2 regions of the Robertmurraya sp. FSL W8-0741 genome follow, and region 1 is predicted to be linked to the other one. Evidence: riboswitches for the same ligand, from Rfam matches in the RefSeq annotation. Region 1 holds a riboswitch; the other holds the start of a gene.
What was found. A riboswitch is a leader RNA that binds a small molecule or an ion and turns the genes downstream of it on or off. The one in region 1 is predicted to bind cyclic di-GMP.
Positions count from the first base shown of each region.

Region 2: another riboswitch for cyclic di-GMP. It lies ahead of NST02_RS21460 (anti-repressor SinI family protein); the one in region 1 lies ahead of NST02_RS20545 (hypothetical protein).

Region 1 covers NZ_JBBOQG010000001.1:4,194,007-4,210,105, forward strand. The annotation lists gene NST02_RS20485 (peptide MFS transporter) at 1-1,043, shown strand, start outside; gene NST02_RS20490 (hypothetical protein) at 1,472-1,621, opposite strand; gene NST02_RS20495 (hypothetical protein) at 2,114-2,314, opposite strand; gene NST02_RS20500 (YbaN family protein) at 2,409-2,789, opposite strand; gene NST02_RS20505 (MerR family transcriptional regulator) at 2,872-3,633, opposite strand; gene NST02_RS20510 (FMN-binding negative transcriptional regulator) at 3,782-4,402, shown strand; gene NST02_RS20515 (DUF4179 domain-containing protein) at 4,433-5,707, opposite strand; gene NST02_RS20520 (sigma-70 family RNA polymerase sigma factor) at 5,735-6,250, opposite strand; gene NST02_RS20525 (ABC transporter ATP-binding protein) at 6,444-7,556, shown strand; gene NST02_RS20530 (ABC transporter permease) at 7,546-8,349, shown strand; gene NST02_RS20535 (ABC transporter permease) at 8,351-9,154, shown strand; gene NST02_RS20540 (ABC transporter substrate-binding protein) at 9,151-10,224, shown strand; cyclic di-GMP riboswitch class I at 10,542-10,628, shown strand; gene NST02_RS20545 (hypothetical protein) at 10,756-11,103, shown strand; gene NST02_RS20550 (hypothetical protein) at 11,161-11,694, opposite strand; gene NST02_RS20555 (ABC transporter permease) at 11,713-12,870, opposite strand; gene NST02_RS20560 (ABC transporter ATP-binding protein) at 12,860-13,612, opposite strand; gene NST02_RS20565 (LytR/AlgR family response regulator transcription factor) at 13,803-14,501, shown strand; gene NST02_RS20570 (sensor histidine kinase) at 14,513-15,472, shown strand.
Region 2 covers NZ_JBBOQG010000001.1:4,399,775-4,415,873, reverse strand. The annotation lists gene mscL (large conductance mechanosensitive channel protein MscL) at 367-738, opposite strand; gene NST02_RS23820 (hypothetical protein) at 1,005-1,091, shown strand; partial or broken gene NST02_RS21525 (sodium:solute symporter family transporter) at 1,082-1,355, shown strand; gene NST02_RS21520 (acylphosphatase) at 1,399-1,671, opposite strand; gene NST02_RS21515 (aminopeptidase) at 1,810-3,042, opposite strand; partial or broken gene NST02_RS21510 (transposase) at 3,314-3,495, opposite strand; gene NST02_RS21505 (YebC/PmpR family DNA-binding transcriptional regulator) at 3,608-4,327, opposite strand; gene NST02_RS21500 (MDR family MFS transporter) at 4,411-5,679, opposite strand; gene NST02_RS21495 (DNA topoisomerase III) at 6,109-8,196, opposite strand; gene NST02_RS21490 (GNAT family N-acetyltransferase) at 8,286-8,741, shown strand; gene NST02_RS21485 (YbjQ family protein) at 8,769-9,089, opposite strand; gene NST02_RS21480 (hypothetical protein) at 9,198-9,362, opposite strand; gene NST02_RS21475 (GNAT family N-acetyltransferase) at 9,525-10,046, shown strand; gene motA (flagellar motor stator protein MotA) at 10,430-11,224, shown strand; gene motB (flagellar motor protein MotB) at 11,217-11,969, shown strand; cyclic di-GMP riboswitch class I at 13,205-13,289, shown strand; gene NST02_RS21460 (anti-repressor SinI family protein) at 13,316-13,450, shown strand; gene NST02_RS21455 (helix-turn-helix domain-containing protein) at 13,784-14,107, opposite strand; gene map (type I methionyl aminopeptidase) at 14,554-15,309, shown strand; gene NST02_RS21445 (HD-GYP domain-containing protein) at 15,400-16,099, shown strand, end outside.

The sequences.
Region 1 (16,099 bases):
ACAATCGTCGGGATTCTGGTTTTAGTATTTTCTATATGGGAATTAACCTTGGTGGATTCCTTTCACCTCTTATCGTCGGTGAAATCGGAATGAAGCATGACTTCCATTTAGGTTTTGCCATCGCAGCGATCGGAATGTTTATTGGACTTCTTCTGTTTGTTTTTACAAAGAAAAAGAATCTTGGGCTTGCTGGTACAATCGTTCCTAATCCAATGACAGCTACGGAAAAGAGAAAGACATTTACGATTGTCGGATTATCGGCAATCATTCTTGCCATCGCTATTGCTGTAGCGATTCCAATGGGGCTGCTTACGTTCGATAGCTTTGTTGCACTGATTGGGATATTAGGGATTGGCTTACCAATTCTATATTTCACAGTGATGTACCGCAGCAAAAAAACATCATCAGTAGAGCGTTCTAGATTATTGGCTTATATTCCGTTATTTATTGCCTCTGTAATGTTTTGGGCCATTCAAGAACAAGGCTCTACCATTTTAGCTAATTATGCGGACAAGCGTACACAACTTGAAATAGCTGGATTTTCGATTTCTCCAGCATGGTTTCAATCTTTAAACCCATTGTTTATCATTACTATAGCTCCTATTTTTGCTTGGATGTGGGTCAAGCTTGGGAAGCGACAGCCAACCATTCCTCAAAAATTTTCATTTGGGTTATTATTTGCGGGTCTATCATTCATCGTCATTCTTATACCTGGTTATTTCGCCGGTACGGATGCACTCGTTAATCCATTATGGCTAGTGCTTAGTTATTTCATTGTTGTTTTAGGAGAATTATGCCTATCACCAGTAGGACTTTCAGCAACGACAAAGCTTGCACCTGCCGCTTTCTCGGCGCAAACGATGAGCCTGTGGTTTTTATCCAACGCAGCAGCACAGGCAATCAACGCACAAGTTGTAAAATTCTATACACCGGAAACGGAAATGGTCTACTTTGGTATAATTGGTGGAGTCTCCATCTTATTAGCCGTCATCCTCTTCTTATTTGCTCCAAAAATCCAAGGATTTATGAAGGGGATAAAATAGGGCACTGTGCTCTTTAGAAACTGGCGAATAATAAATTACTATAGTCTAGCGATTATTCAAAAGAAATTTGAAAGAGCTCATCGTCTTACAAACAAGATGAGCTCCGACTAACATTTAGGAATAGAAATGTGCTATCAATTTTTGATTAACTTAATATAAACTTAAAAATCTTAAATTTGATCGTGTTATGGCCGGATTTAGAGGCTCTCCCTAGATAAGAATCATTCACCATCGTCAATTTTTAATTTTCTTTGCTTAATTATTTTTAGAGTGTCAACAATTCAGATTTGTACAAGGCTAGTAAAGCTTGGCCCTATAAAAAAGAGGACTCCCATTTAAATCCTTTAAATGTAAGTCGTCTTTTTCTAATTTTACTTGCGATTTTATCCCATGTTTTATTTCCCACTCAAATACCTGTACTCTCTCCTTTAAAAAGAGCGATGTCTTTTTTTGTAAATAATAAAAGATGCTAAAACGATGACAAAAAAGGCACCGAGCTGCCATTGTTTAAAATCCCCATCTATTACTATGGCAATAAAACTAATAACACATAAAATTACGGCTATTTTTATATTCATACTCCTACCTCCATCACTAGTTTTAAAAAAGTTGATAGTAATATACGATTTATTCCATTTCTTGGTCCTCATCAAAAATTAGAATATCTACAAGCATGTAAGATTATAATTTTTTGTTTTTGCCCCTCAGATAGATTATTTCCTTTCCTCTAAATTACTACGGAATTATTGGATATTTCAACCAACGAGTTACATAATTCACAAATTATACAATTTTACCATTTGTTTACATTTTAAAGAATATTGATAACTTAGTAATAAGATAATTATTTTCTCTTTTATAACTGGATAAATACTAAAGGTGCATGTTTTAAAAAAACATGTTCTTTGGGAGCAGGCATACGATTACGGGAAGATGTAAAGGAAACAAATGCGCTCATACTCCGTCCTCTGCTTTGGTTATCAACGGTTACAGTGAAAAAACGTACAAAAAAAGACAAGCCCATTGCTTTAGGCTTGTCTTTTTCATGCAGAACATATGATTGAAATCTATTATTTCTTCTCATCTTTTTTTCGATGATTCAGATCGATAACCAGCTCTCCAATCCCCATTGCAATCAATCCATTAAGCAATGCGAATAATGGTATTGCTGTTTCTCCACCATGTTTTGAGAAAATCGACATCACGACTAAAAGGCTGCTAAATAATACAAACACCAACCCTAATATATACAACGCACGCCCGACGAACATTCTCTTCACCTGCTTTACAATTTATACGGAGCATTTGCCTCAACAATATTGTTCAAGCCGAGTTACTTGTGAGCTATACGAAAGCCCTGCATTCTTATTTCGATGCCTTGACTGTCTTAATTTTCGTAATAAAATAATAGTATTTATAAATGACTACTAAAATGAGAATCACTCTTACAGACCATTTGTCGACGGTAAAGAAAGCAATCGCAATCATACTGTCGGCAAATAAATTTAACGTTATTTTTTGCTTAAGAGTCATCGTTTTATTGGTCACAAACTCCTCTAAATGCTTCTTGTATATCGTCGTTCCTTTAAACCACACCGCAAATTTTTCCGATCCTTTTACAAAACAATAGGATGCTAATAGCAGCAAAGGTGTCGTCGGGATAACTGGTAAAATGATCCCTAACAGACCAATTCCTAAACTTACAAACCCTGCACAAATTAATAAAAAATTAGTTACTTTTTTGATACAATCACCTTCAAGACAAGTTTACTGATCTTTATTATAAACGAAAAATCGATCAGGCGTCCCCAATCGATTGTTTCGGTCATTATTTTTGCCCAGTATAAATATGAACGGCATCTCTTAGAAACGCTGCCATACCAGGCTGTTCCTTATCATAGTATGCTGTGAATCTTTCATCTTCAACGTACATTTGAGCAAGCCCTGCATGTGCCTCCTTACTGTACTCTGTCCAGTAATAGGTGAGCCAGCGCTTATGCAGTTCCGCTGCCTTTTGAGCCAGTTCACCAGCAGGATCTCCTGTTGCAAAAGCTTCCGCCAGAGCTTCCCTTACTTCCGCTTCAAGCTTTGTCACAGCCTCATAATCCTCTTGACTCATATTCATCAATTTTGCATTTGATTGATTCACCGTGTCTTCCCCATATTTTTCACGAATTTCTTTCCCGTATTTACGCTCATTCTCATCAATCATTTTCTTCTTAAAGCCTTCAAATTTTTCCTGGTCGCTCATATTCATTCTCCCTTCTGCTGAAGCAATTGTTTTCTCTACATTTGTGATGAGTAAATCCAACTGCTTTCTTTTTTTAAGAAGCTGTTCTCGATGCTCGTTTAATGCTTTTTCAGCATCGAAAGAAGGTGCAGTCATGATTTCCTTAATCGTCTCTAACGCTATGCCCAATTCACGATAAAACAGGATTTGCTGTAATCGATCGACTTCCTTTTGACCGTAGATGCGATATCCTGATGAATTAACTCTTGCCGGTGTCAATATCCCGATTTGATCGTAATAACGCAGTGTTCGAGAACTGACTCCCGCCAATTGAGCCAATTTCTGCACCGTATATTCCACAATCGTTCACCTCCTTCTGTTTACACGATAAACCTTGACGTAACGTAAAGGTCAATAGGTTTTCTTAAAAATTTTTCTTCATCTATAAAAACAGGAATTTCAATCAGGTTTACCGAATAATTAATGAGATAAAAGGAGCTGAGATCATTTGTATATTCCCTCTTATTTTAAAATTGACGACAAAGCGACTATGCTTTCCCTTATAAAAGATTATAGCTTTGCAACACTCTTTTCAATCCATGATGGCATCCCAGTAGCTACTCATTTACCACTCATATTGAACAGGGATAACACCTATTTATATGGACATTTTGCCCGACCTAATCCACAATGGAAGGACATAAAAGCTCAAACAGTATTAGTAATTTTCCATGGTCCCCATTGCTATATTTCACCGTCCTGGTACGAAACGAACCAAGCTGTTCCAACATGGAATTACGTAACGGTTCATATATATGGTGAGGTTGAATGGGTCGAAAATGAACAGGAGTTAAATGAATCTCTTCATGAAATCGTGTCAAAATACGAACCTCCTAATAGCCCGTATAACTTAGAAGAAATAGATGATGCTTTTCTTTCTGGCATGAACAAAGGAATCCAAGGATTTAAAATAAAAATCAATAAAATGGAAGGAAAAGCAAAATTAAGTCAGAATCATCCGGAAGAGAGGCAACGTCTTGTCGCAACTAAACTGGAACAAAGTTTACGGACGGATGAACAAGAGATTGCAAAATTAATGAAAGAAAACTTAAAGAAAGAGTTATATTAAAAGCCGTGACTGCTTTGCCACGGCTTTGATTTATTTGATCCTGATTTTTTCTTCTCCATAAATCCATTCCGGAAAGAAGGAGAGTTCTAACGTTAGCGGATTAGGTTGGCTTTTCAAATGGGGAATTTGTACCCCTATTGCTGCATATCCTTCATCACGATATCCAGACCAAAAGCTTGAGTCAATATCGATTTTCTTTCCTTCTCCATTAACTACTTCATTAAAAAGTCCGTACGGAAATTCTTTCTCCGTATATAAGTTAACCCTGATCTCATTCGTGGATACAGTGAGATCTCTCAATTTATTTCCCTTAGGCTGTTCGATGATTTCTTCCTTTTCCGTATCAATCACAAGCGAACTATCTTCTTTATCAAGTGCTTGAATTTTATTGAAAGCAAGATAAAGTTCTTCCGGCTCCTTAAAATAATTGCTTTGCAAATAGATGAGCCATTCATCTCCCGAAAGTACATTTTTAGTAATTCCATTTTTGATTTTTGACCATGTCTCTCCATTCCCATCGACAAGGCGGAGATCTTCAAACTCCAATAGCTTCTTCGTGTTGTTCGGATCCAGTTTGACATGGACACCAACCCTTAACGGATAAACAGTCGCCTCTACCAAATGAATTTTCTGTCCTTCGATTGTTACTGTTTGATTAATCGCATACGTCTTTTTCGCTTTAATCTCTCCTTTTAAAGTAAAAGGAAGGTTGTACGTATCACCTTTCAATTCTATCTCGAGCTGCAACTCTCTTTCAGCAAATGGATTTTCAAAGAAATATTCAATCGTGCCGTTAAAGGTTTTTTCCCCTTTTTCGGAATAATGAGGTGTACCGAAGGAGTGTGAGCCATACTTCACTTCCTCCCCTTTCATATTTTTCAACACGACATTTTCCATCATGATTTCCGTTTGCTTCTTTTCTGAATTTATCGTATAAAAAAGGACCAATCCATGCTCATCCACAATAGCCCCATCAATGACTACCTCCATCCCATTCTTTTTCTCCGAAACTTCAATCGGCTCGTAATAGTCATGTTCAATCGCCGTCATTATTCCTTTATCATGGCGGATCAACTCGACGATTTTCTCCATTCCAGGAATCTCAGCAATATAGTTCGCAAATGCAGGTGACACACGAATGGATGTGAAAAAAATGAAAAACAAGGCTGCAACCACCGCAGCATTCAACCACCATTTTTTTCGCTTTTTCTTATCAAATTGAGCTTTGCGGAAACCAGCTTCAATGGCTTCATTGAGCTTATCCTCATTCAAGGCTAATTGTTCCAGGTTTTGATTATATTTCATGAGCTTTTCCTCTTCATTCGAAAACATTTAGTTCTCTCCCTCCTCGGAAAATTTCGATCTCATCTCTTGCAGTGCTTTGTGAAGCCATGTCTTAATCGTCCCTTCTGGACAATCCATGGCATAGGCAATCTCCTTTATTTTCAATCCATGTAAATACTTAAGAGTAAGCAGCTCTCGAGACCGTGAATCTAAGCTTTGCAACACATCCTCTATTTCCAATGCTGAATGAGACTCTGACACCCCTTGCGCTTGTATATAATCCTCATTCAAGACTTCTCGCTTTTTTTTCTTCAGTTGATCTTGGCAATAATTGATCATAATTCGCATCAGCCATGTCTTAAAGTAGGCTGGTTCTTTAATTTTTCTAATGCTCTTGTAGGCCCGATACGTTACTTCCTGAATAGCTTCAAGCGCTTCTTCTTCATTTTTTAAAAAAGAAAGGCCGGTTTTATATAAATCTATTTTGTACATTTTCATAAGCTCTATAAAAGCAGCTTCATTTCCAGCAATTGCTTTTATAACAAGCTGTTCATTCGTCGTCAACTCATTCCCCCCTACTCTGTATATATTAGACCGCCAAACCAAAAAAAGGTTTTAACATTTTTTTCGAAAAATATGGCATATAGTTGCATTTCATGTATAATTATTCCGAATCGGATTTAATTCTCATTAATAGATTCAAAGTCAATCGTATCATAGTCTTTACAAATATTTGCAAGAGGGAGGTTGCCATGTTTTGAAAAACGAAACGATTATTCAATTTCAGCATGTAACAAAACAATATGATGACGATCCACCAGTCCTTAATGATGTAAGTTTTGAGATCGAACGCGGGAAGTTTTACACACTGCTTGGTCCGTCAGGTTGTGGAAAAACAACGATTTTGCGTTTAATCGCAGGATTTACAGAAGCTTCAAAGGGCGAGATTTACTTTAATGGAAAAAAGATCAATGATGTCCCTGCCAACAAAAGACAGGTGAATACGGTTTTTCAAGACTATGCTCTTTTCCCTCATCTAAATGTGTACGAAAATGTTGCATTTGGATTACGGATAAAAAAGATGAACCAAATTGACATAGATCAAAAGGTAAAGGAAGCTCTTAGCTTTGTGAACCTCAAGGGCTATGAGAATCGAGAAATTAAGGAAATGTCAGGCGGTCAAAGACAGCGTGTCGCCATTGCTAGAGCGATTGTGAATGAACCAGAGGTCATTCTCTTGGATGAACCACTCTCAGCACTTGATTTAAAGCTCCGCTATGAAATGCAGTATGAACTGCGCGAGCTGCAGCAGCGACTTGGAATCACATTTATTTTTGTCACCCATGATCAAGAAGAAGCACTCGCCATGTCGGATGAAATATTTGTCATTAACGAAGGAAAAATTCAACAAAGTGGCACACCAAAAGATATTTACGATGAGCCGATTAACCGCTTTGTTGCCGACTTCATCGGAGAGTCTAATATTTTGAAAGGACGAATGCTTGACGATTATCTTGTCGAATTTGTCGGCAAACGGTTCGAGTGTGTAGACCAAGGATTGGACAAAAATGAAACAGTGGAAATCGTCATCCGTCCTGAAGATTTAGAAATTACCAGCTTCGATAAAGGAAAGCTGCAAGTGCGTGTTGATTCACAGTTATTCCGTGGCGTTCATTATGAAATTAGCTGCTATGACAAGGACGGCAATGAATGGCTTGTCCATTCTACAAAGGCAGCAAATGTTGGGGATGAAATCGGCCTTTACTTTGACCCTGAGGCCATTCACGTTATGCGCTTGGGAGAAACAGAAGAAGAATTTGATAAACGATTAGAAGCTTATGGCGATGGAGATGATAGCCATGGAGAATAAGCTCACCCGCAATCTATATATGGTCCCTTACGCATTGTGGATTGCCTTGTTTGTTATTGCGCCGATTATTCTTGTCCTTTATTATTCCTTTTTTGATATTGAAGGTAATTTTTCGCTTATAAACTACCAGAATTTTTTCACACCTGTGTATTTGAAGATGACATTAAGTTCCTTTTGGTATGCCTTTTTAATCACCCTATTTTCGTTATTGGTCGCATACCCAACGGCTTACTTACTAACGAAAACAAAGCATAAGCAATTATGGCTTTTATTAATTATTGTACCTTCTTGGATCAATTTACTCTTAAAGGCATACGCGTTTCTTGGAATTTTCGGTACTTACGGTGTGACAAATAACTTTTTAGAAGCAATTGGAATCGGAACACAGCAAATATTATTTACGGACTTTAGCTTTATTTTTGTATCGGTTTATATCTTTATTCCGTTTATGATCTTACCGATCTTTAATGCTTTAAATGAATTAAATCCAACATTAATTGACGCGGCGAACGATTTGGGGGCGTCAAGATGGACAACATTTCGCCGTGTCATTTTCCCTTTAACACTTGATGGCGTAAAAGCAGGCTGTCAGGTTGTCTTCATTCCTGCGTTATCTCTATTTATGCTTACTCGTTTAATCGCTGGAAACCGAGTGATTACATTAGGTACAGCAATTGAGCAGCATTTTCTTGTCACACAGGATTGGGGCATGGGGTCGACGATTGCGGTTTTCTTAATTATTATTATGTTTCTGTTTATGACAATAACAGGTACTAGAAAGCGGGGTATATAAGTTGGAGAGAAACATATCCCCTTTATCGAAAATCTTTTTATTCATCATCTTTTTCATTCTCTATGCACCGATTTTTTTCTTAGTGTTCTACTCTTTTAACAGCGGTGGAACGATGTATAACTTTGAAGGCTTTACATTGGATTGGTATAGGGAGTTATTTCAGGATACAAGGCTTTTAATTATTGTCTTAAACACGCTTGTAATCGCGCTTTTATCCGCATTAATTTCGACGATCATCGGTGTTTTAGGAGCGCTAAGCATTTATCAAGTAAAGAAACGTCGGGCGAAAAATACGATTCTTTCATTAAATAATGTCTTGATTGTCAGCCCGGATGTTATTATCGGAGCCTCCTTCCTTATCCTATTTACAATGGCTGGAATTAAGCTCGGTTTTTATTCCGTTCTGCTTTCCCATATTGCCTTTAGCATTCCCATTGTCGTGTTAATGGTTCTGCCAAAACTAATGGAGATGAGCCCTACATTAATTGACGCCGCGCGGGATCTTGGTGCAAGTAGGTGGAACGTGCTGACTAAGGTCATTTTGCCTTTTATAACGCCAGGGATATTTGCTGGTTTTTTCATGGCATTAACGTATTCACTCGATGATTTCGCCGTCACTTTTTTCGTAACGGGAAATGGATTCTCCACTCTTTCCGTCGAAATTTATTCTTTAGCACGCAGAGGTATTTCATTAAATATTAACGCTCTCTCCACATTATTGTTCTTGTTTACCATTCTCCTTGTCGTGATTTATTACTTTATTACGCAGCGTAACAAGGCTCAGGTTGGAGGGATTCGCAAATGAACAAACTAATCCGCGTTTTTGCAGCTGTCGTGATTGCATCCCTGCTGTTGCTGTTTGCAATCAATCGCTTAAATTCAGCAGTAGGCTTCTCAAGCGACAATACATTAACCATTTATAATTGGGGAGACTATATTGACGATGACTTAATTGACCGTTTCGAAGAAGAAACAGGCATGAAAGTCATTTATGAAACCTTTGATTCAAATGAAGCGATGTTAACAAAGATTCAACAAGGTGGAACAACATATGACATCGCTGTTCCATCAGAATATATGATCGCAAAAATGCTGGAGGAAGACTTGTTACTGCCATTGGATCATTCAAAGCTGCCTAATCTTAAAAATATTGACGAGCGCTTCATCGATCTTCCATTTGATCCAGGCAATAAATTTTCTGTTCCTTATTTTTGGGGAACTGTCGGTATTGTCTTTAATCGGGAAATGCTTGGTGACATGGAGATAACAAGTTGGAATGACTTATGGGACCCTGCATTTGAAAATGAGATTTTATTAATTGATGGCGCCCGAGAAATTATCGGCATGGGCTTAAATAGCTTAGGCTATTCCTTAAATGATACAAATGTCGACCATTTAGAAAAAGCAAAAGCAAAGCTTGATACGCTTACCCCAAATATTAAGGCCATTGTTGGTGACGAAATCAAAATGCTCATCGCTAATGAAGAGGCAGCAATTGGCCTTGTCTGGTCTGGCGATGCTGCAGATATGATGTGGGAAAATGAAAACCTCGATTATGTCGTTCCATCTGAAGGCTCAAATCTTTGGTTTGATAATATGGTTATTCCTAAAACAGCGAAAAACATTGAAGGTGCCCATCAGTTCATTAATTTTATGCTTGATGCAGAGGTTGCTGCCCAAAACACTGAATGGGTAAGCTACTCCACCCCTAATAAAGAGGCTCTTCAATATATGCCAGAGGATATGGTTGAGGATGAACGCTTTTATCCGTCACCAGAGCTAACTGAAAAACTTGAGGTCTATGAAAATCTTGGCAAGAAAAACTTAGCCTTATACAACGATTTATTTCTTCAATTTAAAATGCATAGAAAATAGAGAAAACACATCCTGTTTAAAAATAAATGGGTTCCTAGTAGACTGAGTCAATTTTATTCATTCCACATTATAAAAAATAGGTCTTAAGTGATATAAATCACACTTAAGACCTATTTTCGACAAAATCGTATTAATTTCAAAAAAAATTTCAAAAAATCCCCAAAAAATAGTCAATATATGTCGAAATATATAAAATTATGGGTTATAATAGTTCAATAAATGATTCTATTTCAGCAGGAATATAGGTCGTTGACTTTTTCAAAAATAATCATATAGACCTATATAGACCAAAATGAAATTGATTCGACAATTAAATAAGGTTAATTTGGCAAAGCCATTGAAAAATGGGGACGCAAAGCTATAGGGGCTAAAGTATTCACATACCATGCCAGCCAGTTGCATGAAGAAAGACATAGTTGTTTTTATGATCCCTCATGCGTTGAGGGATTTTTTATGTTGAACATCATTTGCTTCCTTGATTACGGTCCGCTTTGCAAATAACTTAATAATTTCGTTAAAGGGGAATGTATCTTGAAAGTATTGACTCAATCGACACGATACGATTTACTGCGTGCTCAATTTAACTTGGATTCACAATCCGCTATGAATGATGAAATGAGAAACTCACTTAATCGAATTTTTTCGTATGTGTTTAACCACACAAAAATCATGTATCTTGAATTTATCGACGAGAAGGTTTGCTGCAACTACATTAAATTTCATCATGCTAACCAGTTCGAAGAAGTCAGTTACATGGAAACATTAAAAGATATTAAAAACTTTAACAATTTTATTCAAAACATAAAGTCAATAAAAAATGCACCAAATATAAAACCTTCTATTATCAATTATTCCTTCTGGATGAGGTTAGATAAATAATTTCTAAAAAAGCGGCCTAAACGGTCGCTTTTTTAATAAGGAAAGACAAACGGCTAATTACGTTGTAAAAAATGTAATCAGCTGCTTGTCTTCAAAACAAAAAGGATACGTAATTTTGAATTTTCTTACATCAATTTGTCCGTCCTGCCGCTTATCCCGAGGTTGTTTTTCCTCTGAATCCCAGCAAGAATAAACTTCAATTGTTTCTCCCACTTGCAAGTGCTCCTTTAAATAAGCAAATAATTCTCTAAAACATTTTTCATTGCATTGATACTGAATACGGTTTTGAAAATAATCCTCCCCAGTCAACTGAAAAGAACCGTCTAATTCATACATATAACGCTTATTGATGGGTAAATCCTTTGCTAAAGCTGAATCCCGCAGCTCACTAACTGTAATAAAGGCAAAATCGATTTCCGTTTCGTATACCTTAACCCACTCGTTTTCAAGATCGGATAAATCCAAAACATTTCTCAAATCATGTTTATTTTTTGGCTTTGGAATGTCTCTCATCTTTTTTAGAGTATAATTTTCCCCAAAACTCCCTAAAAGGAGCGGTTTATCCGCCCCTAAATAATGGTATAGTGTCATATAATCAGCTCCAACAAATTAGTTCATCACCCATTTATCCTTTAAGAAAAGAATTCGACCAATAATGAAAAAGACAATAATACATGCTACATTACTTCCCACTACTAAAAGGATATGTCCTAAATCAATTACACCAAACATTAGCTCCTTTATTAAACTATATAAGTTTAAAATTGGAATAACAAAATGCTGCATCGTCAATTCATTAACTCCTGTACTAGTTAAAAGCATCATTGGTAAAATACTTAACATCATGATGGGTGAAGCATAGCTTCCCGCCTCTTTAATTGTTTTTCCTACAATACTCGTAATCATTAAGATTGAAGCATTAAACATCGCATATAAAATCGTAATCAAAAAGGCAACTAATATAATTAAATAAATATTTTCATCAAAAGTAAGTGCCTGTTTCAAATTTTCGGTTAAAAAAGTAATTTCTAAGACGACAACTAAAAGGGTAATAAGTCCGGTGACAGCTCCTATCGTTGTAATTGTCAACCATTTGGAGACAAGCAATGTTGAACGACGTACTGGTGTCATCAGCAATGCTTCCATCGTCTTTCTTTCCTTTTCTCCGGCAAAGAGGTCTGCAGCTGCTGGAGAAGCGCCAACTCCGATAGCAACTACTAAAATCATCGGCAATAATAACCCTAAAATTTGAATCATTGAATTTTCTTCAGAAAGTTCCCTTTGTTCCACAGTAAACGGGTGAACAAGGTTCGAATCGACCCCGGATTCCTGTAGCCTTGTATCAATAACAGCTTTCTCGTAAATATTTAAGGCATCTGTTACCAAACTGATAAGATTAGCCGAGTTTTGGCTAAATGAATCACCAACGATCGTTGCCGTCGCAGCTTCTCCAGCTTGTACCTTCGATGCAAAACCTTCCGTTAACAATAATGCGGCTTGTGCTTCACCAGCTTGGACGACAGCTTCCGGATCCGCAGTTTTCATCAGTTCAATATTTTCATAGACAGCAAAAATATTTTCTTCTTCGGCTAAAATTGTTGAACTCACGGCTAGTGTTAATGAATCATCTGCGCCATCCGAGCTCAGTTTTTCATAAAATAGCGTTAAACCGCTCATCATGATAATTGGTAAAAATACAGTTAACAGTAATGTACGACGGTCACGGAAACAGTCCTTTATTTCCTTTAAATAGATATTAAGAAGCATAATGCTCATTCCCCCTTACAAGTTTGCTCATGAAAATATAATTCAAATCAGTGCTTCCTTCTTCCTTATAAAGCTCCTGCAAACCACCATGATAGACAAGCTCGCCTTTATGCATCATCGCAACAGAGTCACAAAGCAATGACACTTCCTCCATAATATGGCTGGAAAAGACGATTGTTTTCCCTTCCTGTTTAAGCTGATGGACTAGCTGGCGAAAAACATTTGAAGATGTAATATCCAAACCTGTCGTCGGCTCATCAAAAAGAATAATCTCAGGATTATGAATCAACGCTCTTGCAATCGCCACCTTTTGCCGCATTCCCTTTGAAAATCCTCCAACCTTACGATTTAAGTAATCTCGCATTCCAAACATTCGCGAAAGTTCATCAATGCGCACCTTCGTTTCATGCTTGCTTAAGCCGTATAATGTCGCAAAATACTCTAAATTTTCTCGAGCTGTCAAGCGATCATATAATCCTGTTTCTCCTCCGAAAAGGACACCAATCCGCTTTTTGATTGCTTCCGGATTTTTGGTCGTGTCATATCCTGCCACTTTGACTGAACCATCAGTTGGTGTAAGCAATGTGGCAATCGTTCTTAGCAGCGTTGTTTTCCCTGCGCCATTCTCTCCGAGAAGCCCAAGTACTTCCCCTTCTTCCACCTTAAACGAAACATGTTTTAGTGCTGTAAAAAAAACTTTTTTATCTTGAAACTGCTTTGTTACTTTTTGAATTTCTATCATCTTTCTTCCACCTCATTTGTGTCATTTCTTGTGTTTATCATACAAACAAAATGAAATGAAATCTTCACTTATGTCGTGAATATTCCATTTCATGTCGTAAATAGGTCATTTTTTCATCTTTTGATGGTAAAATGGAAAGAAAAGTATTCGAAAATTGTCATTTCAAGAAAATTGCAGCGAGGCGAAATAAATGAGAATTGGTCTTGTAGATGATCGTCCAATTGATTTGGATAAATTAAAGGGTATTATAGATGGAATATCAGGAATAGAAATTGTTTTTGCCACTCTTTCTGCTGAAGAGGCCTATGAACAAATTAAAAAAGAAACGATTGACTTATTGATTGCTGATATTGAAATGCCCAGTCTTTCAGGCTATGAGCTAGCAGATATTATCCATTCACACGCGCTTAATATAGCCGTTATTTTTGTAACGGGAAACAGCGGTTATGCTGTTCATGCATTTGAATTAAATGTCCATGACTATATTATGAAGCCTTATTCGAAAGAACGGCTCATCCACTCAGTTGAACGTTTATTAGAAAAGACAAAATCAACAGATATTGCTGGAAGGCTTTATATAAAGAGGAAAAATGACATCCATATCATTCAAAAGAAAGATATCGTTTTTATCGAACGTTCTGGACGTTCAACAACAATTTTTACAAATTCGGGTCCAATTAAAACGTATCAAACTTTAAATGAATTAGAAGGGGAATTACGGGAAAGAGACTTTATCCGTTCACATCGCTCTTTCATCATCAATATTCATTACGTTAAAAACTTTTCCTTATATGCAAAAAACTCCTATATTGTAACTTTCGAAGGAATAGAGGAACAAGCTATGATCACAAAGGAAAAGGTTGACTTTTTACAAGAGAATTATTTTTAGAGGTGAAACAGTTGAAAATCAAGCTTTATTGGGGGATGCTCTTCTTGTTTGGAGTACTTCATCTCTTCATTGTATCGGGAGCACTCATCCCTGCATTCATCATCGCAGCCCTATTTACCTTCATATTACAGAAGAAAATGATCATCCGTATCTTCTCTCTCGACAACACGGTGAATGGCCTTTTACTAATCATCCAAATCGTGCTTCTTTTATTGCAATTTCATGAAGCCTCCAATTGGGTATATATCATCATACTACTTAGCTTTATAATCATCGAATATATTCGTCTTAAGCTGTCGCATATATTCTTTTTCATGAAAAAAGAAATTGCTGGATTTGAAGAATATCGGCACCAATTAAACGAGACCTTTCGCATCGTTAGAAGCGAACGTCATGACTTTCTAAAACATATTTCTGCCCTCCATTATTTGCTGGAGAAAGAGCAAAATAACGAGGCGAGAGTTTATTTAACAAACTTAGTAGATGGATATGAAGAAACAAATCTTTCTATTAAAGGCGAACAGGGCAGCGTCGCAGGGATTCTTCATCAAATGTATCAAAGAGCAAAATCTGCCAATATTGAGGTTGTTTATGACCTTGAAGTTCCGCTATCTTCCCTTCCCCTTGCCGACAAGGAGATTGTCACATTAGTGGGAAATCTTTTAGCAAATAGCATTGAGGCCAGTGAAGAATGGCAAACAGCACGCGGAAAGCAAGCCAATATAACACTGCAGTTTTACAAAAAAAGCGGTCTATTCCTTTTAATTTGCAAAAATAATAGCTTGCCAATTCCTGTCTCCATCCTCGATCAGCTCTATGATTCTTATGGGCATACGACAAAAGGAGATGGCCATGAGGGACTCGGCACAAAGCTCATCCAAAACATTGTTCAAGACCATCAAGGCTTTCTCGATTTTACCCATAAGAATGAAGAATTTCACGTAAAAATTAAAATCCCCGCGATTCGATAAAAAAACAGTGGCTCTCATGTATTTGGCATGGGAGCCACTGTTCTTATTTCAGAAGGCTGTATTTGTCATCTCGGATTGCTCCACTTGGAGTGGTCTATGAGGACATGCTTGGCTTTGTTTTCGCTATGCTTTGTCCTCATGAGCCCTTTATGAGGACACACTTTGCCTTTTTTGGCTGTTCTTTGTCCTCATGAACCCTTTATGGGGACACCATTTGCTTTGGTTGGCTGTTCTTTGTCCTCATGAACCCTTTATGGGGACACCATTTGCTCTTTTTGGGCTTTCTCTGTCCTCATGAGCCCTTTATGTGGACATCATTTGCTTTGTTTAGCTGTTCTCTGTCCCCATGAACTCCTTATGTGGACACCATTTGCCTTTTTTGGCTGTTCTTTGTCCCCATGAACCCTTTATGTGGACACCATTTGCCTTTTTTGGCTGTTCTTTGTCCTCATGAACCCTTTATGGGGACACCATTTGCTTTGGTTGGCTGTTCTTTGTCCTCATGAACCCTTTATGGGGACACCATTTGCCTTTTTTGGCTGTTCTTTGTCCCCATGAGCGCTTTATGTGGACACCATTTGCTCTTTTTGGGCTTTCTTTGTCCTCATGACCCCTTTATGTGGACAT
Region 2 (16,099 bases), 210 kb from region 1:
AGACCATAAAAGGGATGGAAACAAACATGCAGCGGTCACGAATTTCCTATTAGAGATTCAAAGGCTCCTTCTCCAATTTGTGCCCACAACGGGCTGTAGTGACAAACCTTAATTTTTCCAATACAATCAATATGTAAAAAAGACTTTTCTGATGGAAAGGTTTTCAATTATAATTAATGTGCTTTAAAACGATCAAAAATTGTAGGGTGAAATTTCGGAATTAATGTAATTTTTCCGGAAATACGTCTGCTTTTTTTGGAAATAAGCAGAAAAATTCCGGAATTAATACAATTTTTCCGGAATTCTTCTTCGTTAAAGTAATACACACGATTTTTTTGTCCTTGCTTAATTAAAGAGAAAGACCGCTTATTTTTCTTTCAATAGATCGCGGATTTCTTTTAGAAGCTCTTCTTTTGTATCTACTTTTGGCGCCTCTTCTTTTACTTCTTCTTTGCGTTTCAAGCGATTAATGACACGGATGACTAAGAAAATGGAGAAAGCAATGATTAAAAAATTGACGATATTTTGGATGAACAGGCCGTATTTAACTTCAGCCTTACCAATCGTCACAGCAAATTCGGTAAAATCTAATCCTCCAATTAAGAGACCAACTAAAGGCATAATTAAATCTTCGACAAGCGAAGTAACAATTTGTCCGAAAGCTGCTCCGATTACAACCCCAACTGCCAAATCTATGACGTTTCCTTTCATCGCAAACTGTTTAAATTCATTCCACATATAAATCCTCCTTATAAACATGTCGATTTTTTTGAATGGGTGTGAGATTTCTTTTACTATAATGTAAAATATAATCGATATACAATTAATAGGGCGAAAGAGCTAACTGGTTATGCAGGCACAAAAGGCTTAAGCCTGCGAAAGGAGAGCCAAGTGAAGAAAAATAAGGAGGGTGCGGAGCCTCGATTTAAAATTGCAAATAGAGAAGCAGTAATAGGCATTATTCTTGTTATTATTAATTTTGGTGGTTTGCTTTTGCTTATGGAATGGGATCTGGGCCTATTGCAAACTATTCCTATGTTATGGGACTGCCCGCTTGTTTTTTTATAGCTGTGTTGGAGGCTTCATCTTAATGCTTCTGCTTACTGCCTTTGGTGGACTAGAAGCAGCGTTTATTTGGCCTGTTGTCCTTGGCCTATATTGGCAAGTAGGGAATACAGTATGGGGCATTGTCATCAATGGTTGTGGGCGTAGCTTCGTATATTTTGATTCATAGCTTTTTGCCAAATGCCTTCGGGATGCACACAATAACGTTTCCAGTATTGCTGTCATTAGCAGCTTTCATTCTAGGAAGCTTGTTGACGAAGAGGATTGCTATACAGGATTCTGCTTTGTAAACAAAAAAGCTCTTTCTACATGAGAATGGCTTAGAAAGAGCTTTCAATATTTTATTTTAAAAGAATGAAAAGGTTCTGTATCTTCCAGTTCGACAAAGCTAATGTCAGTTACTTTAGAAAAAGGGTTTCCTTCACGCAAGCTGTCCATAAATTGTTCAAGATTTTCTCTGTCACCAACTGCAACAATTTCGACCCCGCCTTCTGAAAGGTTTCTGACCCATCCAGTGATCCCAAATTGTGACGCTTTCATTTGCGCAAAATAGCGATACCCAACTCCTTGAACGTTTCCACTTACCGTAATATGCAATCGGACCAAGTGGATTCCCCCCTTTTATGTGCTTACTATATTATCTATTCTACCAATATCCTCCCATAAACTTAACAACAATGCAATATTCAATAAAGGTTGTCATAAAAAAAGACGATACAAAAACATGTACCGTCTTCATGCTTGTTAAAACGCCCAATCGCCCTTGCGGAAGACCGGTTCTTTTGAGCCGTCTGCATTAATTCCATCGATGTCCATTTCAGCAGAACCAATCATAAAATCAACATGGGTGATACTTTCGTTTAAACCGTTCTCGGCAAGTTCTTCGCTTGACATTTTCTTTCCACCTTCAATACAAAATGCGTAAGCACTTCCGATAGCAAGATGGTTTGAAGCATTCTCGTCAAAAAGAGTATTGTAAAACAAAATATTTGATTGTGAAATTGGAGAATTATGAGGGACTAGAGCAACTTCACCTAGATAATGAGAGCCTTCATCTGTTTCGACAAGACGTTTCAATATCTCTTCTCCTTCTTCTGCTTTGACAGCAACAATTCGTCCATTCTCAAAAGTAACAGAGAAATTATCAATTAAATTGCCGCCGTAGCTTAATGGTTTTGTACTGGCAACTGTCCCATTTACACCAGTTTTGTGAGGGACTGTGAAAACTTCCTCAGTAGGCATATTGGCCATAAATTCATACCCTTTTTCGTTGACGCTTCCTGCGCCCACCCAAAGATGTTTTTCAGGAAGTTCAATTGTTAAATCTGTTCCTGGTGCCTTGTAGTGCAGTTTTTTGTAGCGTTTTGCATTTAAATAATTGACCTTTTCATGCAAGGTCTGATCATGCTTTTTCCAGGCTTCAACTGGGTTGTCTAGATCAACACGAGTTGCTTTGAAAATGGCATTCCATAGCTTTTGAATGCTGATTTCTGGTTCTTCATTAGGAAAAACCTTTTCTGCCCATTTTTGCGATGGAGCTGCAATAACTGTCCAGCTCACCTTATCTGATTGAATATATTTTCGATATGTACTTAATGCTTTTCCTGATGCTTTTTGGAAGTTAGCGATTCGCTCGGGATTAACCCCTTTTAACAGATCTGGGCTAGATGAAACGATAGACATGAAGGCAGCGCCGTTTTCCGCCAAATCGATCATTTCTTTCGCACGAAATTCAGGATATTCCTGGAAAGCTTCGTCCGGTGCAAGGTCATATTTAGTTCGGGAAACGATATCATCATTCCAATTGACAATCGTATTATACGCACCTGCTTCATAGGCCTTTTTCACAACAAGACGTACAAATTCTGCTGAATCTAGAGCGGTGTTGATCACTAAAGTTTGCCCTTTTTGAATATTGACGCCAACCTTGACAGCGAGTTCGGCATATTTTTCTAAATTTCTTTGAAAGTCATTCATATAGGTATTCTCCTTTGTTAATTTGTCATTGCAAAGTTTAGAAAAAATTCGGTAATCGTGAGATCAGTTCTATCATACCGTTTATGATGGAAAAAATAAACTATTCAGTCTAATAAGTTGATCTTTTGAATATAGAAAAAAATCGACGAATTTCGCCGACTCAGTTTGTCGACAAAGGCATCAAGAGTACTCGGAGCAGACGCTCCTGCGGGGTCTCACCAGTCCGTAAATCCCAAGCACCTTCCACTCCAATCAACTAGTTTGAGCCTACTCAAGCAAGCTGCCAAGTCCAATTAGCCAATTTCTTTAAGTTCATGGCACTAAAAGTAAGCATTACCTGCATGGACTTGTTTTTAATCCCTCTTAAGGTTGTTCATCGGATACTGTGGGCTTTTCTTTTGCAACCGCAACAACTTGTTCAATCGACTCTTTAAGGCGTGCGTATATTTTTTTATCACCTCTACATAACTCCTAATTAATGAATATTCAATATCAAAAAAGACCGTAGGCCAAACTTTGATGAAATCTAGTTTGGCTACGGTCTGAATCAGTGAATTTCGCCGAATTATTGCCCTAAATCTACATTATGATAAACTTGCTGTACATCCTCAAGATCTTCCAATGCATCAATCATTTTTTCAAATTGTGCTTGGGCATCTTCTGGAAGAGTTACATCGTTTTGTGCAAGCATTGTCAATTCTGCTACTGTAAACTCGCTAACTCCTGCATTTTTAAAAGCTTCTTGCACAGCGTGGAACTGGTCTGGTTCCGCATAAACAATGATGGAGTCTTCCTCTTCTAGAATGTCACGTACATCAATGTCAGCTTCCATAAGTAGTTCCAACACATCATCGGCCGTTTTGCCTTCAACCCCGATAACGGCTGTTTTATCAAACATATAGGATACAGATCCGCTGACACCCATATTTCCACCGTTTTTACCGAAGGCAGCGCGTACCTCGGATGCTGTACGGTTAACGTTATTCGTTAAAGCATCGACAATGACCATGGAGCCATTTGGTCCAAATCCTTCATAGCGCAGCTCATCGTAGTTTTCCTCGGAACCACCTTTTGCTTTTTCAATTGCCCGATCAATAATATGTCTTGGTACATTATACGTTTTTGCGCGTTCTAATACGAATTTCAAAGTTTGGTTTGCTTCTGGATCGGGCTCACCTTGTTTGGCAGCTACATAAATTTCCCGACCGAATTTAGCATATATGCGACTTGTATTAGCGTCTTTTGCCGCCTTTTTGTCTTTAATATTATTCCATTTACGGCCCATAATTGAACACTCACTTTCAATTCTATTTAAGATAAATGATAAGAAATGATATTTTCACAGATCATATTATACCAAACAAATGCTCACTCAGTCACATTGGAGTGGAAATATAATGGCTTCCTTTTTTGGATAAATGAAAACATCAGCCAATACAAGCAAGCGCTAGTTAAGGCGAGTAGAGATAGGACGAAAAAGGTCCATTGGTATCCGATCCACACGGTTAAGGGTATTGTCATTGGTGCGATTGTTTTGCCGAGCGTGTAACGGAGACTTGCTGCTGCGAAATATTGTCCACGCATATGCTTTGGAGAGATTCTGGAAATAAAACTTTGCTGCAATCCAGCGACCATTAACTCTCCAAATGTGAAAATTAACATTGCCAGCAATAATCCCCAGATCCATTGTGTCTGTCCAAAAAGCAGGATTGATATGGCGTACATAACAGAAGAAAGGACAAAGACATTTCGCTCTAAATATTTGCTCATCCATTTTGTGACAGATACGGTGAAGATTGCGACCAATAAACCATTAAAAGCAAGAACAATGCCAAAGGCCTGTTCTCCGCCTACCTTAAATGTCCAATCACCAAATGACAAGAGGGTTTGATTGTGGACAACATCTTTAATATAGAGCGGAAAAAGCAAGTCGAGCTGCATGAAAGTTTGGGATGCTAATACCCCTGCAGCCATGAAGAGCATGAAGATTTTATCTTTAAATATAATTCCATAGTCTTTAAATTGTTTAAACAAAAAATGATACCATCTGCCATCTAATTGTTTTTGACGGGAAACGGCAGGTGCTGTTTCTGTTGTCCATTTTGCCAGTGTAAGGGCTAAGCCCAAACAGATAATGCTGCAAACAAACAGGAGCTCTGAAAAGTATTTAGTGTAAAAGATTGCTCCTAGAAGGGGACCGACAACGACCGCGATATTAATAGATGTGTAAAAAACAGCGAAGACATTGCTACGCTCTTTTTCGGATACTACGTCCGCTACCATCGCTTGGCTTGCTGGCCAGTAGATTGAACTGAAAAAGCTAACGAAAGCAAAAGCAATAAATCCAATAGCTGGAGATGTCGTCAGCGCAAAAATTAAAAAGCAGATGCCTTGGCCAAATGCGGATAAAACCATCATTTTTTTACGTCCAAAGCGATCAGCGCTATACCCACCTAATAGATTAGCAATGACTGAGAATGCTTGAGAAAGGACGAGTAAAAAGCCGGCCGTTCCTTTCCCGAAGGCTTCTGCAAAATAGATTGTCAGGAAGGGAAAAAACATCCAGAAGGTAATATTCATCGCTGCTTCTCCAAATAGACGGATCTTTAAATTTACATCCCAATCTCTTATTCTCATGATGATATCCTCGATTCTTTATTATATAAAAAACATCCTTTTTAAGGAAAAATCATACTCCCAATATGATACGACTTACAACCAATCTTTTACAAGGAAAATACAAGAAAAAATTTGGCAGCAGTTTTTCGACAAAAGGCAGCTGAACTTGTCTTTAATCGGAATGGCGATAAGTTTTCATTGCTTTTATGCACTAGGCAGTTTCCGGTGGCGTTTCGTATTGCCGCTATTGCAACGGCAAGGCATAATTGGACTGGAAAGTGAAACCACGCTGGTATAACGATACTCTCCCATGAGCTCAGATCATCTCCTCTAAACAACTAGCTCTAGGCTCTTTTATCCTTCATTTAAAAAAGACCTTAGACAAATTCGATCAATCGAGTTTGTCTAAAGTCTGAAATCAAGCAATAAAAACTTGTTTTTTCAAGATTAGTCTTTTTTCTCCATCGCGGCCTTCAATAAATCCCCGAGGCTTGTGCCAAAATCATCCTGCTGTGAATACTTTTGCACTAATTTACGCTCTTCGCGCTTTGTTACTGCTTTTTTCTTTCCTTCAGCTTTTTCTACGACGTTGCACGGACGGCATTGAAAGTAAAGTCCGGCTTTTCCTTCGTGCATCTCCATTTTTTTATGACAAGTAGGACAGCGGCGATTAGAGAGCTTCGGATCTTTTCTTTTTCGATAACGACAATCAAGGCTTGAACAGACGAGCATTTTTCCTTCTTTTGTCGTTCTTTCCTTAAGGAATGAGCCGCATTCCGGGCATTTTGAGCCAGTTAGGTTATGGGCCTTATATTTTTGATTGCTTTTCTTAATCTCAGAAATGAGCTGTTCCGTTTGTTTACGAATATTTTGTTTGAACTGTTTAGGGCTGCTTTTTCCTCTGGAGATCGCCTCAAGTTCTTTTTCCCATTTTGCTGTAAGTTCAGGGGATTTTAATTCCTCGTTTACGATATCAATCAATTGCTTTCCTTTTGCGGTCGTGAAGAAGCGGCCATTTTTTCTTTCGACTACTTCTGTTTGTATTAACCGTTCGATAATTTCCGCCCTAGTAGCAGGTGTTCCGAGCCCATACTTCTCCATTTGCGTGAGGACATCTGCTTCAGAGTATCTTGCAGGAGGCTCTGTCTGCCTTTTCTCCAAATTTACACTTTGCACAGTAAAGCTTTGCCCTTTTGCAATCGCTCCAAGCGTTTTTATGTCAGTCGCTGTTTCTTTTTGGGTAAGCTTTTTGAAACCTAGATCAATAATAACCGTTTCGTTGGCAGTAAAAGTTTCACCATTTACTTCAATAATGGCTTTTACTGATTCATATTTGTAAGGCTGATGGAATAAGGCGAGAAATCTCCTAACAATCAAGTCGTAAAGCTTTCGTTCATCATTGGAAAGATCGCTTAAGTGAGAGCGTTCTTCTGTTGGAATAATCGCATGATGATCGCTGACTTTGTCATTGTTAAATACTCGTTTCGCCAACACTTTCCCTTTATTTGCGATAAGGGGCTTAACTTCGTCTCGATAGCTGGATGCCAATCCTTGCAAGCGATCGAGCATCGTTCCTTCCATATCCTTTGTTAAATAGCGCGAATCGGTTCTTGGATAGGTAACGAGTTTATGTTGTTCATAAAGTTTTTGCAATACAGACAGCGTTTTTTTCGCAGAGAAGCCAAAGCGGTTATGAGCATCTCTTTGAAGCTCTGTTAAGTCATAAGGCAGTGGCTGCTGCTCACTTTTTTCCTTTCGGTTGAGTGCTTGAACACTACCTTTTTGGCCTTTAACCTTCTCGACAATACTCTGAGCTTTCTCCAGAGCGAAAACGCTTTTCTCGCCATTTTCTTCCCAGCTTGTTTTCAATGGTCCGATTTGGGCTTCAATCGTCCAATACTCTTTCGGCTTAAAACCTTGAATTGTTTTTTCCCTTTCTAAAATAAGAGAGAGGGTAGGGGTTTGTACTCTTCCAGCGGATAGGGGCTCCTGGAATTTAGTCGTTAATGCACGAGTGACATTCAATCCGATCAGCCAGTCCGCTTCGGCACGACAAACGGCAGATTGATAAAGTGCCTCAAATTCTTTCCCAGGCTTCAGTTTTTGGAAGCCTTCTTTAATAGAACGGTCCGTATGGGACGAGATCCACAAGCGTTTTATCGGTTTCTGCCAACGGATTTTATCCAAAATCCAGCGGGCAACAAGTTCACCCTCTCGACCAGCATCTGTTGCAATGATACAATCCTTAATATCCTTGCGTTTTGCTAAATGCTCGATAGCTTTAAACTGATGACTCGTTTGTTTCATAATTTTTGTACCCATTTGCTCAGGAATAATGGGAAGATCCTCAAGATTCCAATTTTGATATTTTTTATCGTAGTGTTCAGGCATTTTTAATTCGATTAAGTGACCGAGCGCCCAAGTAACAATATATTGATTTCCTTCGATGTAACTTTTATGAGATTGTTTGCACCCAAGAACGCGGGCAATTTCACGAGCAACGCTTGGTTTTTCAGCAAGTACTAAAGATTTCATTTGTTCACCTTTATTTCCTTTTTGATATTCCTTATTAGTATAACGGATAATAAAGAAGAATGGTAATGGGGTCGTATTAGGAGGTTTAAATGATTAAGGAATTTTTGATTGAAGAATATGGTAAGGAAGTACTGGAATTGCAGAAGAGATCCTATCAGGTCGAAGCAGAGCTAATCGGATCTAATGAGATCCCTCCATTAAAAGAAACGCTCGCACAATTAAAGCAATGTGGTGAGGCGTTTATTGGTTATTTTATAGATGGACAGCTAGTAGGGGTGTTATCATTTAAGATTGTGAAAGATGTGATTGATCTCCATCGGGTAATGGTGCATCCTGCTTATTTTCGAAAAGGTATTGCCAAACAGATGGTTGAGTATATTGAAAAAAAGTGGGAGTCTCGGCCAATGATGATTGTGTCAACAGGTGCAAAAAATTTACCTGCGATCAAATTCTACTCAAGGTTAGGATTTGAGAAAAGTGGTGAAAGTGTGTTCGGCGATATTGGCGTTATCCATTTTATGAAAAGATTGAAAAGAGACGGGTAGCAAAAACCGCCTCTTTTCGGCGTTTTATTATTGCTCTTTTATAAATACAGCGGTGCCGGTAGCAACACACATCATCATGCCGTCGCGTAATGTTTCAAAATCAAGGTCAACGCCAACGACAGCATTGGCGCCGAGTCGGCGAGCCTGATCTTCCATTTCGCGAATGGCAATTTCACGACCTTCAGACAACTTATCTTCATACGCACTACTGCGTCCACCGATGACATCAGTGATGCCTGCTAAGAAATCGCGAACGACATTGGCCCCCATTATTGCTTCTCCCGTGACAATTCCTAAGTAACGATCAATGACTTTTCCCTGTAATGTTGGTGTTGTAGATACCAGCATTTGTCCTTCCTCCTTTAAATACGCTTGAAGGCGCACTTTTTAGATAGTTATATCTATAATGATTACGTTTTGAAGGTGAGGAAGTTTCGTTAAGGGAAAAATGTTTTTTTATTCAACTTCTTTTTCTTCAAAACGGTTTTTAAACGCTTCTTGAACGACGATCAGTTCTTCATCACCAATCGCATCTTTTGATTTGCGTTCAACTAGTGTCCCTTCAGGGAATTTTCCTGGATGCCCTTTTCGTTTTTGCTTGAACTCCTTGCCTCTAGCCATCTTTCACCCCCCTTTCTGTTCTTTAGCTTGCCCTCTTTTTTTGGTGAGATTCAGTAACAAGAATGGGCAATATTCATGTTAAATAGACTTACAATTAGCTTGCCTATCAATTGTTTTTATTGGTAATTTAAAATCAAATAATCGAAAGCAAAGGTGATTTTTGTGGAGAATATTCGAATAGAGCAGATAAAATCAATGGAAGAGAATGTGAATGAACTTTCGGAGTTATTGGTACAGGTAGTGGATGATGGTGCCTCAATTGGGTTTTTGCCTCCAATGCAACTTTCTGTTGCAAACAAATATTGGAGGAATGTATTAAACCGAGATGTTGTTTTATTTGTAGCAAAAATAAACAATCAAATTGCGGGCAGCATCCAGTTGCATTTATGTATGAAGCCTAGTGGGATGCACAGAGCCGAAATTGCGAAACTCATGACCGCTCCTAATTATCGCCGAATTGGGGTAGCGCGGGCACTAATGAAAGCAGCTGAAAAGCGAGCGAGAGAAGAAGGAAGATCACTGTTAGTCCTTGATACAAGAGAAGGAGATCCTTCTAATATTTTGTATACCTCTCTTGCTTATATTCAGGCTGGTAAAATTCCTTATTATGCAAAATCGGCAAATGGTCAATTCGATTCTACTATTATTTATTATAAATCTTTCCATTCCAATAATCTCTCTTAAGAATTTGGTTCCTTTTTCCCATTGTTGACACCTATTTTTGAGCGTTCGTGATGATTATTTCGAAAAATTGTCGCGAAAACTAAAAATCTTGCGGTTCTTGTCGAAATAAATGATAGGATAGAAACCAAAGTTTGGACAAAGTAAAAAATGATAGATAGCCATCACCCTTTAGGCTGATTATAAATATTTGTCGCATCACAAAAGCGAAGCCTTTGGAGGAGCGAAGTTATCATTGTAGGTAATGGGCAGAGGACTAGGCGAAGCAATGAAGAAAACGAGCGTTTGCGGGCAGTCTTTAGGATAGAAACTATCTTTCTTTTACTGGAAAACCTTGAAATATAAAGCATAGTCAAATAGTTGCATAAGGGATAGGTGGATCAATAATGGATAAAACGTCGTTAATTGGGTTAATTCTTGCAGTTATTGGTGTTGGAGTAGGAATGGTTTTAAAAGGTGTAGGGGTAGGCGTATTGGTAAACCCTGCTGCCATATTAATCATTATTTTGGGAACGATTGGTACTGTGACAATTGCATTCCCTACATCAGAGATAAAAAAGGTACCTAAATTATTCGGTATTATTTTTACAGAAAAAAAATTAATGGATCCAGTCAAATTAATTGGAATGTTTTCAGAGTGGGCACAATTGGCTCGTAAAGAAGGGCTTCTTGCATTAGAAGCAAAAACCACTGAGGTTGACGATGAATTTTTGAAGAACGGCCTTTCTTTAGCTGTTGATGGTCAAAGTGCTGACTACATACGTGATGTTCTAACGGAAGAGATAGAGGCGATGGAGGAACGACATCATCAGGGTGCTCTTATCTTTACTCAAGCAGGAACCTATGCGCCAACTTTAGGGGTATTAGGTGCTGTTGTCGGACTAATTGCTGCATTACAAGATATGAGTGATATTGATGCACTTGGTCATGCGATTAGTGCTGCTTTCGTTGCAACATTGTTAGGGATTTTTACAGGTTATGCTCTTTGGCATCCTTTTGCAAATAAATTAAAGCGAAAATCTAAGAAAGAAGCAAAATTAAAGTATATGATGATTGAAGGTGTACTATCGATATTAGAGGGAGAAGCACCGAGAGTAATTGAACAGAAATTAGCTTCATACTTACCAGTCAGTGAAAGGAAGAACTTCCTAGAGGAAAGCGGTGAGAAGAACGGTGAGTAAACGCAGAAAAAAGGAACAGCATGATGATCATGTAGATGAATCGTGGCTGATTCCGTATGCAGATATTCTAACGCTACTATTGGCATTGTTTATCGTTTTATTTTCTATGAGTACGATAGATGCGCAAAAATTAGAACAGCTCTCACAGGCTTTTAATCAAGCTTTTACCGGTGGAACGAGTATTTTGGATTATCCAAATCCAATGCCTGAAGAGGATGCACAGGCATTAGACGATATTGAAGCAGAAAAGAATAAGGAAAGTACAGCGGCCAGAATCGAGCAATTAGAATTAGAAAATATTCAGAAGAAAGTAAATGCCTATATTAATGAAAATAATCTCACGGATAAGCTTGAAACCTCATTAACTGATGAAGGTTTACTGTTAACAATACGCGATAATGTTTTATTTGCATCCGGTAGTGCAGAAGTGCGGCAAGAAGATATTCATACGGCAAATGAAATTTCTGAACTCCTTGTTATGAGTCCGCCGCGCAATATCATTATTAGCGGACACACAGATAATGTCCCGATTAGTAATCCTCACTTTGAATCCAATTGGGAATTAAGTGTCATGCGGGCAATAAACTTTATGAAAATTGTTTTAAAAAACGAAAAGCTTGATCCGGCATGGTTTAGTGCTAAAGGCTTCGGTGAATTTCAACCGATAGCAAGTAATGATACAAGTGAAGGCAGGGCAAAAAACCGCCGTGTTGAAGTACTTATTTTGCCAATAACATCGGATTAAAAATAAAAATAGAAAGTAGTGCAGACCTGATTGGTTTGCACTATTTTTTGTTGCTGAGAAAATGATAGATTTTGCCGTGGTGTATACCACTTTCAATGAGTGTATCTACGTAGCTAGTTGATGAATATCATGCCTAGACCGATATATGGACTGATTTGACCGATATATTTGTATAAAGACCGAAATATTTCGATTTAGACCGATAAAATGAAATAAAGACCGATATTTAACTGGTTTTCTTATCCAAACATAACTTTGTCAGTGGGGATTTATAAAAGCTTGGTCTGCACAAAATGAGCCAATCACAGAGCCCTAATCTTTAGTTGGCTTGCACATCCGATCGAGTAATATACCTAGCCCGACCATGGAGGCAATTGGAATCGCGAAGTTCAAAATATGAAAAAAAGTCATTTCAATACCACCTTTCATATATTTTAAAAGGTTATTACTATTATTATAGTATTATTTAGATAATTCAGACATATATGTTTGAAAATTTTGTAAAATTGATTCATTTGACCTAAACAAAATTTTTTTATCCATTTGACATATTTGGCCAAGTAATGAAATAAAATGTAAAAAGTAAGATATTTGAAGGATGTGGACGAAATAAAGAGAAAAACGTTCGTTAAAACGAAAAAATGACAAAATTTCCATATTTCAAAAACATTTTAAAAAGATTAAAATTATATTAAATTCGCAATAAAGAACATTTGGTGATTTTGAAAGAACAAATGAGAGGATGTTGCTGTTGTATCGAAAAAATTGTGAAAAGTGTCATAAACCTTCTTTTAGTAGCAGTGAGTTCGGGACTTGGTTATGTCCTGAGTGTGGGAATGATTTAACGGCACATCCGTTCTTTGATCCGGTTACGTTCGAGCAGATTTTCATTAAAAAATTGCCTGTATCGCTGACGCGTGAAAGCAAGTCCGAAGTAAACAAGACGAATTAGGTCCAGCATTTTGAAGTATGAAATAATAACGAAAGATTTCAAATTGTCAATGCTTTTCCTTTTAGAATTACGAGAATGGGGCAAAGACTTTCGACAATAATTGCGAAATAAAGAACATTCTACTATTTATTCATATAGTAGCTGGAGCATTTATGTTGCTAGATGGCGAAAATTGTTTAAAAATAATATGTAAAAAATTTTAAATATTGACAAATAGTTACACTTTTATTGTTTGAAAGGCTGTAGACTAGAAATGGGATTACTTTCAGAAAAAATAAAGGACGCAAGAAAAGGGCAAACCTATTGAAAGATAGGGACGCAAAGTCTCAGGTCTAAGGTAGAAGTACTATGACGGCTGGACTGCTGAAATTCGTGCCGGATTTTAGGGGGAAAAATGGTGATAGAAATGAAAGGAAGAATTGAAGGTTTGGATATGGAATGGTTGGAACTAATTAAAGAGGCGAAGAAACTAGGAATTAAGAAAGAGGAAATCCGAGAGTTTCTTGCTAAAAATACGGTAAAGCAATAAGTTTTTTTGCGTTTCTACTTATTAAACTATTAATCATTTACATGTATCTTTTCTGACTTCATTTTAGACTAACATTTTAGATCATCACCGCTTTAGTTACCTAGCATAAAATTGAAAAACCTGTTCTTTTAATAGAACAGGTTTCAGAGTTTAGACAAAGTCAAAGAGTTCCCTTTTCAGACTGAGTGAAAAAGTTTGTCTTTCGCGGAGCGAAGCCTTGGGAGGAGCAGAGTTACTATTGGGCACCGGGCAAGGCGAAGCAACAGAGAAAGCAAGCGTTTGCGGGCAGTCTGCAGGTTTAGCTTCTATTTAGTCTAGCTTCAATTAGTTCTGTTATTTGCCTTGATTGGCTCTCCACTTATTAAACTCAAGATATTCTCTAAATTGTTCTTTGGATATACCAGAGTCCATAGCTTCTTTTACGATTTTAATCCATTCTGAATCGAGCTCTTCATCATTTAAGTGTTCATGGATTAGGTAATCAACTGGAACATGGAGAACGCCAGCAATTTTTTCAAGAAATTGAATCGACGGATTGTTTTGTAGATTTCTTTCTAAAGAACTTAAATAAGATTTAGCCACTCCAGCTTGCTCAGCAAGTTCTGAAAGAGACATCTTCTTTTCAAGTCTAAGTTTTTTTACACGATCACCAATCATGAATCACACATCCTATCAAAATGTATAATTTAATAATAGCAAATATTCAAAAGCAGTTCCATATTTAGAACGAAAAGTTCTTTCGAATTTTTCAGCTATCCATAGTAAGAAAATAATATTTATTTACATAGTAGAATATTCATTCAATTGTGACAATGCCCAATAAGACACATTTTAAATAACTCGATTGACCCTTTGGCTTGTTCCCGTGGACAGGCAGTAATTTGCACGGGAATGAGCCAATAATCGTATGATGAACATAACTAAAACAATGGGTAATGAGTCGATTTCCCGGTGTACAAAGTTGTAGTAAAAGCCGAATATTGCCAAATAGAAAATTTAACACCTATTAAAAGGTGTATGAAATAGAAATTATTGTGATTGTTACATGAAAAGTATTACAATGATGAAAGGTACATCTGTACTTGTATGAAGGAGGACTAGCGATGATTGTTTTAAAATCACAAAGAGAAATTGAAATGATGAAAAAAGCTGGAGAAGTGTTGGCTTCTGTTCATAAAGAAATTGCTAAGATGATTAAACCGGGAGTGACAACTTGGGAAATAGAAGAGTTCGTCGATTCCTTTTTGGCAAAAAAGGGAGCATCTGCTGAACAAAAGGGCTATAAAGGTTATGAGTATGCAACATGTGCAAGTATAAACGATGAAATTTGCCATGGATTTCCAAGGAAAGAACCTTTAAAAAATGGCGATATTGTGACGATTGATATGGTGGTCAATTTAAATGGAGCATTAGCGGATTCGGCTTGGACGTACGCAGTTGGGGAGGTATCTGACAAGACGAAGAAGCTTTTACAAGTAACAAAGGAAGCACTATATAAAGGAATTGAACAAGCGCAGGTTGGCAACCGCATTGGTGATATTGGTCATGCCATCCAGACTTATGTGGAAGCTGAAGGGTTTTCGGTTGTGCGTGATTTTATCGGGCATGGTATTGGCTCCGTTATTCATGAAAAACCTGATGTGCCTCATTTCGGCCTTCCGGGAAAAGGACCTCGTATTAAAGAAGGCATGGTCTTTACAATCGAACCGATGGTCAACATTGGACAGTATGAAATGAAGATGGACGACAATGGCTGGACTGCCCGTACGATCGATGGAGAATATTCTGCTCAATATGAGCACACGATCGCGATTACAAAAGAGGGTCCGATTATTTTAACCAATCAGGAAGATGCGTAAGGGGAAGTGCGTATTTTTTCTGAGTTCTAAGCACCTAGATTCACGAATTTAAAATAGAGCCGGTAAATAAAGTTGTACAGGAGAAGTGTCATGAGACTGATTAGTATTGATGAGTATAATCCAAAGCTAATGCAACTTGCGAGGCCGATTTATGATAAGCATAGACGTGTGTTACTAGGTGCCGGAAGAACGATACATCCTACTTATTTAGAAAAGCTCGGCGCCCTTGATATTCGCTATTTATTTGTTGAGGACGCCATTTCCTTTGGGATTACGATGGAAGAAATGGTCGATACACCAACTTGGATGGAAGCGATTGATGCGTTGAAAAATACTTATCGAGCTGTCGAGGAAAATCAGAAGCTCCCGATTCGTGAGATTCAAAAGCAAGTTGTAACGCTTGTCGATGAGGTGGCGAAACGGAAAGCGATATTTCTTGTTCCGACATCCTCTTTAACAGAGAATTTAAGGGAGTATGCCCATGCCGTCAATGTCGCTCTTATTTCTCTGCAATTGGCGAAAAAGCTGGGAATTTCTCAAAAGCAATTAAGGGAATTGGCTATGGGCTGTCTACTTCACGATATCGGAAAGGCAATTAAGGAAGAAACACAGCACCATGCAAGAAGTGGTTTTGAGTATTTACGAAAAATAAGAGAAGTCAGTCTTTTATCCGCCCATGTCGCGTATCAGCATCACGAGGCAATTGACGGAAGTGGGAAGCCGAGGGGATTAGAAGAGAAAGAAATTCATGAACTTGCTCAAATTTGTGCGCTTGGAAATGTGTACGACC